Linked DNA regions of Ruficoccus amylovorans. Each later gene encodes a partner of the first gene's protein in a complex. Links are inferred from orthologs where the notes say so. Each region holds a gene or a part of one and is shown in the gene's direction. Other genes may lie near its edges.

Region 1 (3,158 bases):
ACTGGTCGAGTACGGCTTTACCGACGAGGGGCAGTTGACCGAACTGGAAGAAGAGGGCGGGCGGCGCGACCCGGAGATTTCCATCATCCACGTCGAGGGGGATCTGTTCTTTGGCGCGGCGGAAATCTTCCGCGACCAGATGCGCCGCGTCTGCGAGGACGCCAACCTGAAAATCGTCATCGTGAAGATGCGCAACGCCCGTCACCTTGACGCGACCGCCGTCATGGCGATTGAGGAGTTGCTCAAGTTCATGCATGAGCACGACCGGCATCTGCTTTTCTCCGAATGCAAGAAGGACGTCATCCGTGTCTTTAAAAACTCCGGCCTGCTCGATGAACTCGGGCGCGGCCACGGCGTCTTCCCCGACACCCCGCACAACCCGACCAAGTCCACCGCCAACGCCCTCAAGCGGGCCATGGAAATCATGGGCGGCCAGCAGGCCGACATCAAAATCTACGTCAATCCCGGCAAGAAAAAGTAGCCGCTCGGCTTCTCTCCTTATTTATCTCCGGTGCTGGCAGTTCTGGTTCCTGCGAAGGAACGAAGTTCCGTTTCAAAAGTTTTTTGGGGAGCGGGCGAGAGGGTGTTTTTTTCAAAAAAACACCCTCTCGCATAAACCCACAAAGCGATTAAAAAACGGCCTTATTCTTCGCGCAGGCGGGCTTTCATGCGGGCGCGGGATTCCTCGCACAGGCCGAGTTCGGAGAGGGCTTCCTCGCAGCACTCGGGGTGGTTCTCGACTTGCGAGCAGACGGCCTCGATCTGTTGCCGGTAGCGGTCGGTGTAGCAGCAGCAGCGGCACAGCAGGCGCAGCTTCAGCTTTTCCCAAAAGCTCAGGTGGCGTTCCCGCGACTCGGAAATGAGCCGCGTGGCATCCCGGCAACTCAGGCCGTGCTTGAGGAAAAACTTGAGCATGTCTGGACAGGAAGGGCGGACGTTTATGCCCGGAAAGAAGCAAATGATGCAGGTTCTATGTCGTCAGGAGGGGCAAATCCTTTCAAGTTAGAGAGCCTTACATGCAATCGCTGCTCGATATTCTCCAGAAAACCACCGCATTTTTCCAGCAAAAAGGCGTGCCCCAGGCGAGGTTGGACGCCGAGCTGATCCTGGCTCATGCCCTCGGCTGCCGACGCCTGGACCTTTACCTGCAATTCGAACGCCTCCTCAGCGACGACGAACTGGCCGCGATGCGTCCGATGGTCGCCCGGCGAGGCAAGCGCGAGCCCTTGCAGTACATCCTCGGGGAGGCACATTTCCACGGGCTCGTGCTCCGGGCTGACCCGCGTGCCCTCATTCCCCGCCCGGAGACTGAGGAGCTGATTGAGCTACTGGCCAGTCGTTTCGCAGCGGTGCCCCCGGTCTCGATCTGCGACCTGGGGACCGGCACCGGCGCCATCGCCCTGTCGCTGGCGACGGTTTTTCCGCAAGCGCAGGTCACGGCGGTGGACGCCTCGTCCGCCGCTTTGGAGCTGGCCACGGAAAACGCCCGTGCCGCCGGGGTGGCCGAGCGGGTGCGATTTGTCGAGTCGGACTGGTTCGGGGCGCTGGGCGGGGAGCGCTTTTCTCTCATCGTCTCAAACCCGCCCTACCTGACTGAGCAGGAGTGGGAGCAGGCCGAGCCCGAAGTCCGTGACTGGGAGCCGCAAAGCGCCCTCACCGCCGGTCCCGACGGCTTGGACGATTACCGCAAAATCATCGCCACCGCTCCAGCCCATCTGGATGCCGGTGGCTGGCTGGCGTTGGAGACAGGGATCGCCCAGCACGCGGCATTGGAGGAGTTGGCCCGTGCGGCTGGGTTCGCCGAGGTCGAGAGCCTGCCAGACTTGAGCAAGCGGGAGCGGTTCTTCCTCGCCCGGATGGGATGTTAAGGGGCCGGTTGCCACCCGGCCCAGCCCCGAAAACGAGTTTTTCAACAGGTCCTGGTGCAACCGCTAGCCGAGGCGGTCAGTGGCGACGTGGTACTGGGGGTCTTCGGAGAGGTTGACCTCGACCAGGTCGCCGGCCTTGTCGAGCAGCTTGCGGCACTCGGGGGAGAGGTGGGTCAGGTGCAGGCGTTTGCCGAGGCTGCGGTATTTTTCGGCCACGGTATTGATCGCTTCGAGGCCGGACTGGTCGTAAACGCGGGTGAAGTAGAAGTCGATGACGACCTCTTCCGGGTCTTCACGGGGATTGAACAGCTCCTTGAACGAGGCAACCGAGGCGAAAAACAGTGGGCCGTGTAGCTGGTACACGCGTGCGCCTTTTTTGTCCGGGTAAACTTCCGCGCCCAGGTGGGTGGCGTGCCGCCAGGCGAAAACCAGCGCCGAGATAATTACCCCCAGGATGACCGCCGAGGCCAGGTCGTGCATGACCACGGTGTAGCCCGCCACCACGACCATGACGAGGATGTCGCTGAAAGGGACCTTGCGGAACATGCGCAGGCTGGCCCACTCGAAGGTCCCGATTACGACCATGAACATCACCCCAACCAGCGCCGCCATCGGGATCATTTCGATCCACGGGGCCAGCACCAACACGAAGGACAGCAGGCAGACGGCGGCAGTGATGCCGCTGGCTCGCCCGCGCCCACCGGAGTTTACGTTGATGAGCGACTGGCCGATCATGGCGCACCCGCCCATGCCGCCGAACATCCCGCACACGATATTGGCCAGGCCCTGTCCGACGCATTCGCGGTTGCCCCGTCCGCGGGTCTCGGTGATTTCGTCGATCAGGCTCAGCGTCATGAGCGACTCGATCAGCCCGACTCCGGCCATGGTCAGGGCAAAGGGCAGGATAATCCAGAGAGTCGCCAGGTTGAACGGCGGGAGGATGTCGTACTGCCCGTCGAGAAAGAACAGCTTCGGCAGCCCGGCGGAGATCCCGCTCTCGGCCTCGACGGTGGCGGCGACCTGCGCGGCGATGGCCGCATCCGGGGCCTCGGGGCCGAGCTCCTGGCGGGCCTCGGTAGTGGCGCGGGCGGTGGTGTTGGTCCGGAGCATGTCGCCCACCGTCAGCAGTGCGTGGGGCTGGTTCTGTGCGGACCAGCTTGCCGGAGCGGCCTGGTTGATGGCGATGGACAGGCCGGTGACAACGAGGATCGCGGCCAGCGAGGCCGGGACGGCGCGGGTCAGCTTGGGCAACAGCCAGATGATGAGCATGGTCAGTCCGACCAGCGCGAA
Region 2 (3,183 bases), on another replicon or contig:
CTTACCTCCGGCCTTGCGCACGACGGCGAAGCAGGGCACGTCGCTGGGGCCGTCGGCGATGTAAATCATGTTCGCGAAGGGCACCCGGCGGTCTTCTTGGACCATCTTGAAATTGACATTGATGGCCGGGTTTTTGTTCGAGCCCTTGTTGATCTCAAAGAGGTAGCGGGTTTTGATCGTGTTGTCCACGATGACGCCGATCTGGCTGATCTCGAAGTCCGTCTGGATCTGAAGCTCGTTCTGACGGCTGAAATACGGGGGCAGGGGGCACTCGATCAGCTCACAGGCGAAAATCCCGTCCACGGCCCCGGCAATCTTGCTGCCGCGGATCATCTCGGCCAGGCCGGTGCTGATGATGTAGTGCTCCAACCGGATTTCGTGTTTTCTGTAATCGGGCTTGGACGTGGCGAAGTCCTTTAATTCGCCAAAAAACTCCGGCAGCCCCGGGAAAAACGGAATCTGCCCGCCCAACTCGTGCAGATGGCGGTTTTGCAGGCCCTTGAGCGGGCCGTTTTTGATGAAGCTGAGCAGGTGGTTGAGGTAAACGGTCTCGCGCGAGACGGTAATGCCGCGCTTGGCGTAGATGTCGGGCAGGGCGTTGACCTCGGCCCAGAAGTGCTCCTCGTCGATCCCGTAGCGCTCGAAAATCGGAGCCTGCATGTACCCCGGCGTCAGGGTCTTGTCGAAGTCCCAGATCACCGCCACCACGTTGCGGTTGTTCAGCTTGTTGGTCGAAGAAGTCATTCTGAGAGAAAAGAAAAAACGTCGTCCGGCTGACGGGGCCACAAGGCCGCTTTGCCAAAGATGAAAAAAGATTCACTGCAAAGGCGCAAAGAGGCAAAGTTTTTTCTGAGCTACATGCTGCGTGCACTTGAAGATGCGTTTTTAACTAACCACAAAGACACAGAGCCACAAAAAGCACAGAGGGAGATTGTGTGGCCAATAAAGTCAGCTTCCCTCTTACTTCTTTGTGCCTTTGCGCCTTTGTGGTTAATCTATTCTTTTAATCGTCGCTGCTTCGATTCGGCCCCCGCATCTTTAGCCTTGTCTTTGCGGGCGGGCTTTGCGGCGATGGGGGGCTTTAGAAAATCCATGGAAGGCATCCCCGACATCGCTCCGTTCAGGAACCGCAAGGAAGAACTCGACGCCAAAATGGCCGAGCCGGACTTTTTCTCCGACCAGCGCCGTGCCGCCGAGCTCTCGCGCGAGCATACCCGGCTGAGCGGCATCGTGGCCCTTTACGATGCCGCCGACAAGCTCGAAGCCGACCTGGCGGGCAATCGCGTCATTATCGACGATCCCGAGACCGACCCAGAGCTCAAGGAACTGGCCGCCGAGGAAATCGCCGGGCTGGAGGAGCAGGTCGCTCAGAAGCGCGACGAACTGCTGCTGGCCATGCTGCCACCGGACCCGAGCGACTCGCGCAACACGATTGTCGAAATCCGTGCCGGGGCCGGGGGGGACGAGGCGTCGCTCTTCGCCGGGGACCTGACGCGCATGTACCACCGCTTCGCCGATCAGCGAGGCTGGACCGTGGAGCCAATGGGGGCGAGCGAATCCGATGCGGGCGGTTTTAAGGAAATTTCCTTTCTCATCACGGGCGACGACGTTTACAAGGTGCTCAAGTACGAGAGCGGCGTCCACCGCGTGCAGCGCGTGCCAGTGACCGAGGCCAGCGGGCGCATTCACACCTCGACCGCGACCGTGGCCGTGCTCCCCGAGGCCGAGGAAGTCGATATCGAGATCAAGACCGAAGACCTCGAAATCACCACCACACGCGCCAGCGGCGCGGGCGGTCAGCACGTCAACACCACCGACTCGGCCGTGCAGATGACGCACAAGCCCACCGGTCTGACCGTCTATTGCGCCGACGAGCGCTCCCAGCACAAGAACCGGGCCAAGGCGTTGACCGTGCTTCGCTCCCGTTTGCTGGAGCAGAAGCAGCGCGAGGAACAGGAAAAGTACGCCGCCAACCGCCGCAGCCAGATCGGCACTGGCGACCGCTCCGAGCGCATCCGGACGTATAACTTTCCGCAAAACCGTCTGACCGATCACCGCATCGGCCTGAGCCTTTCGCTGCCGCAGGTGATGGAGGGCGACCTCGACGATCTCGTCGAAGCCCTCCGCCGGGCGGATCTCCAGGCCCGCCTCGACGCAATGAACAAGTAGGCGCGGCCTGCCCGCCAGCGGGCAGAGATATTCGATCTGCCGGCTTTTGTGAGCCATCCTTGTGTGGTCACATGGCTGAGGATATGGAATGCCCAATTCCCGCGATTTATCCGTACATCAAAAAAATGCCGCGGATGTTGGTCCGCGGCATTGAGAAAAAAAGGTTGCGCTCGGTCCGCTTAGCGGCCGGTCGGGGCCTGCTGTTTCTTGCGGGGGCCGTTCGAGCCGAAGGACTTGCCGCCACCGAAGGACTTACCGCCGCGCGAGGGCTTTTGGCGGAAGCTGCCACGCTTTTTGAAGGAGCCGCCTTTGCGTCCCGCAGGAGCGCGGTCTTCGCGGCGCTTGCTCGGGTTGCGGTAGCGCAGGGCGACGGGCTCGGCGTGGAAGGGGTGCTCCTCCTCGACCGGGATACTCTGCCGGATGAGCTTCTCGATTGAGAAGAGCAGGGGCAGTTCCTCGGCGCTGTTGAAGGAGACGGCCAGGCCGCTGGCTCCGGCACGGGCGGTGCGCCCGATACGGTGCACGTAGCTGTCGGGCTCCATCGGCAGGTCGAAGTTCACGACGAGCGTCACGTCTTTGACATCAATGCCACGGGCGGCCACATCGGTCGCTACCAGCACGCGGATTTCGCCGCTGCGGAAGCGGTTCAGGGCCTTCTGGCGGGCGGCCTGGGTCTTGTTGCCGTGGATGGCGTCGGCGGGGATGCCTTCGTGGGTCAACTGGTTGGCCAGGCGGTTCGCGCCGTGCTTGGTCTTGGTAAAGATCAGGCTCAGTTCGTCGGGGTTGCCGTCGGAACGCTCGTTGAGCAGGTGCGTGAGCAGTGTGCGCTTGTGCTCGTGCTGCACGAAGTAGAGCTTCTGCTCGACCTTCTCGGCGGTGGTGGCCGCCGGGGCGATACGGATTTCCTTCGGGTTGCGCAGCAGGGTGGTGGCCAGCTCGGCGATCTGCCCGGCCATCGTGGCCGAAAAAAGCAGGGTCTGGCGCTTGGGCGGCAGTTCCTTGGCGATGCGGCGG

Evidence for each region.
Region 2: the proteins of prmC (region 1) and prfA are in contact, whole or in part, in a crystal structure (PDB 2B3T), measured with the Escherichia coli proteins. The link is inferred for Ruficoccus amylovorans from one-to-one orthologs.

The regions. Positions count from the first base shown.
Region 1 is NZ_JACHVB010000035.1:233,770-236,927, forward strand. The notes cover bases 98-2,942. They hold prmC (peptide chain release factor N(5)-glutamine methyltransferase), read left to right. Parts: upstream 98-1,016; coding sequence 1,017-1,868; downstream 1,869-2,942. Other genes in these bases: H5P28_RS12650 (SulP family inorganic anion transporter), read left to right, coding at 98-481; H5P28_RS12655 (hypothetical protein), read right to left, coding at 643-915; H5P28_RS12665 (SulP family inorganic anion transporter), read right to left, coding at 1,932-2,942. In the rest of the region: more of H5P28_RS12650, read left to right, coding at 1-97; more of H5P28_RS12665, read right to left, coding at 2,943-3,158. UniProt on the Escherichia coli protein: Methylates the class 1 translation termination release factors RF1/PrfA and RF2/PrfB on the glutamine residue of the universally conserved GGQ motif, i.e. on 'Gln-235' in RF1 and on 'Gln-252' in RF2.
Region 2 is NZ_JACHVB010000014.1:221,215-224,397, forward strand. Bases 261-3,130 are described here. They hold prfA (peptide chain release factor 1), read left to right. Parts: upstream 261-1,092; coding sequence 1,093-2,169; downstream 2,170-3,130. Other genes in these bases: H5P28_RS05405 (HAD family hydrolase), read right to left, coding at 261-744; H5P28_RS05415 (DEAD/DEAH box helicase), read right to left, coding at 2,349-3,130. Outside these bases: more of H5P28_RS05405, read right to left, coding at 1-260; more of H5P28_RS05415, read right to left, coding at 3,131-3,183. UniProt on the Escherichia coli protein: Peptide chain release factor 1 directs the termination of translation in response to the peptide chain termination codons UAG and UAA.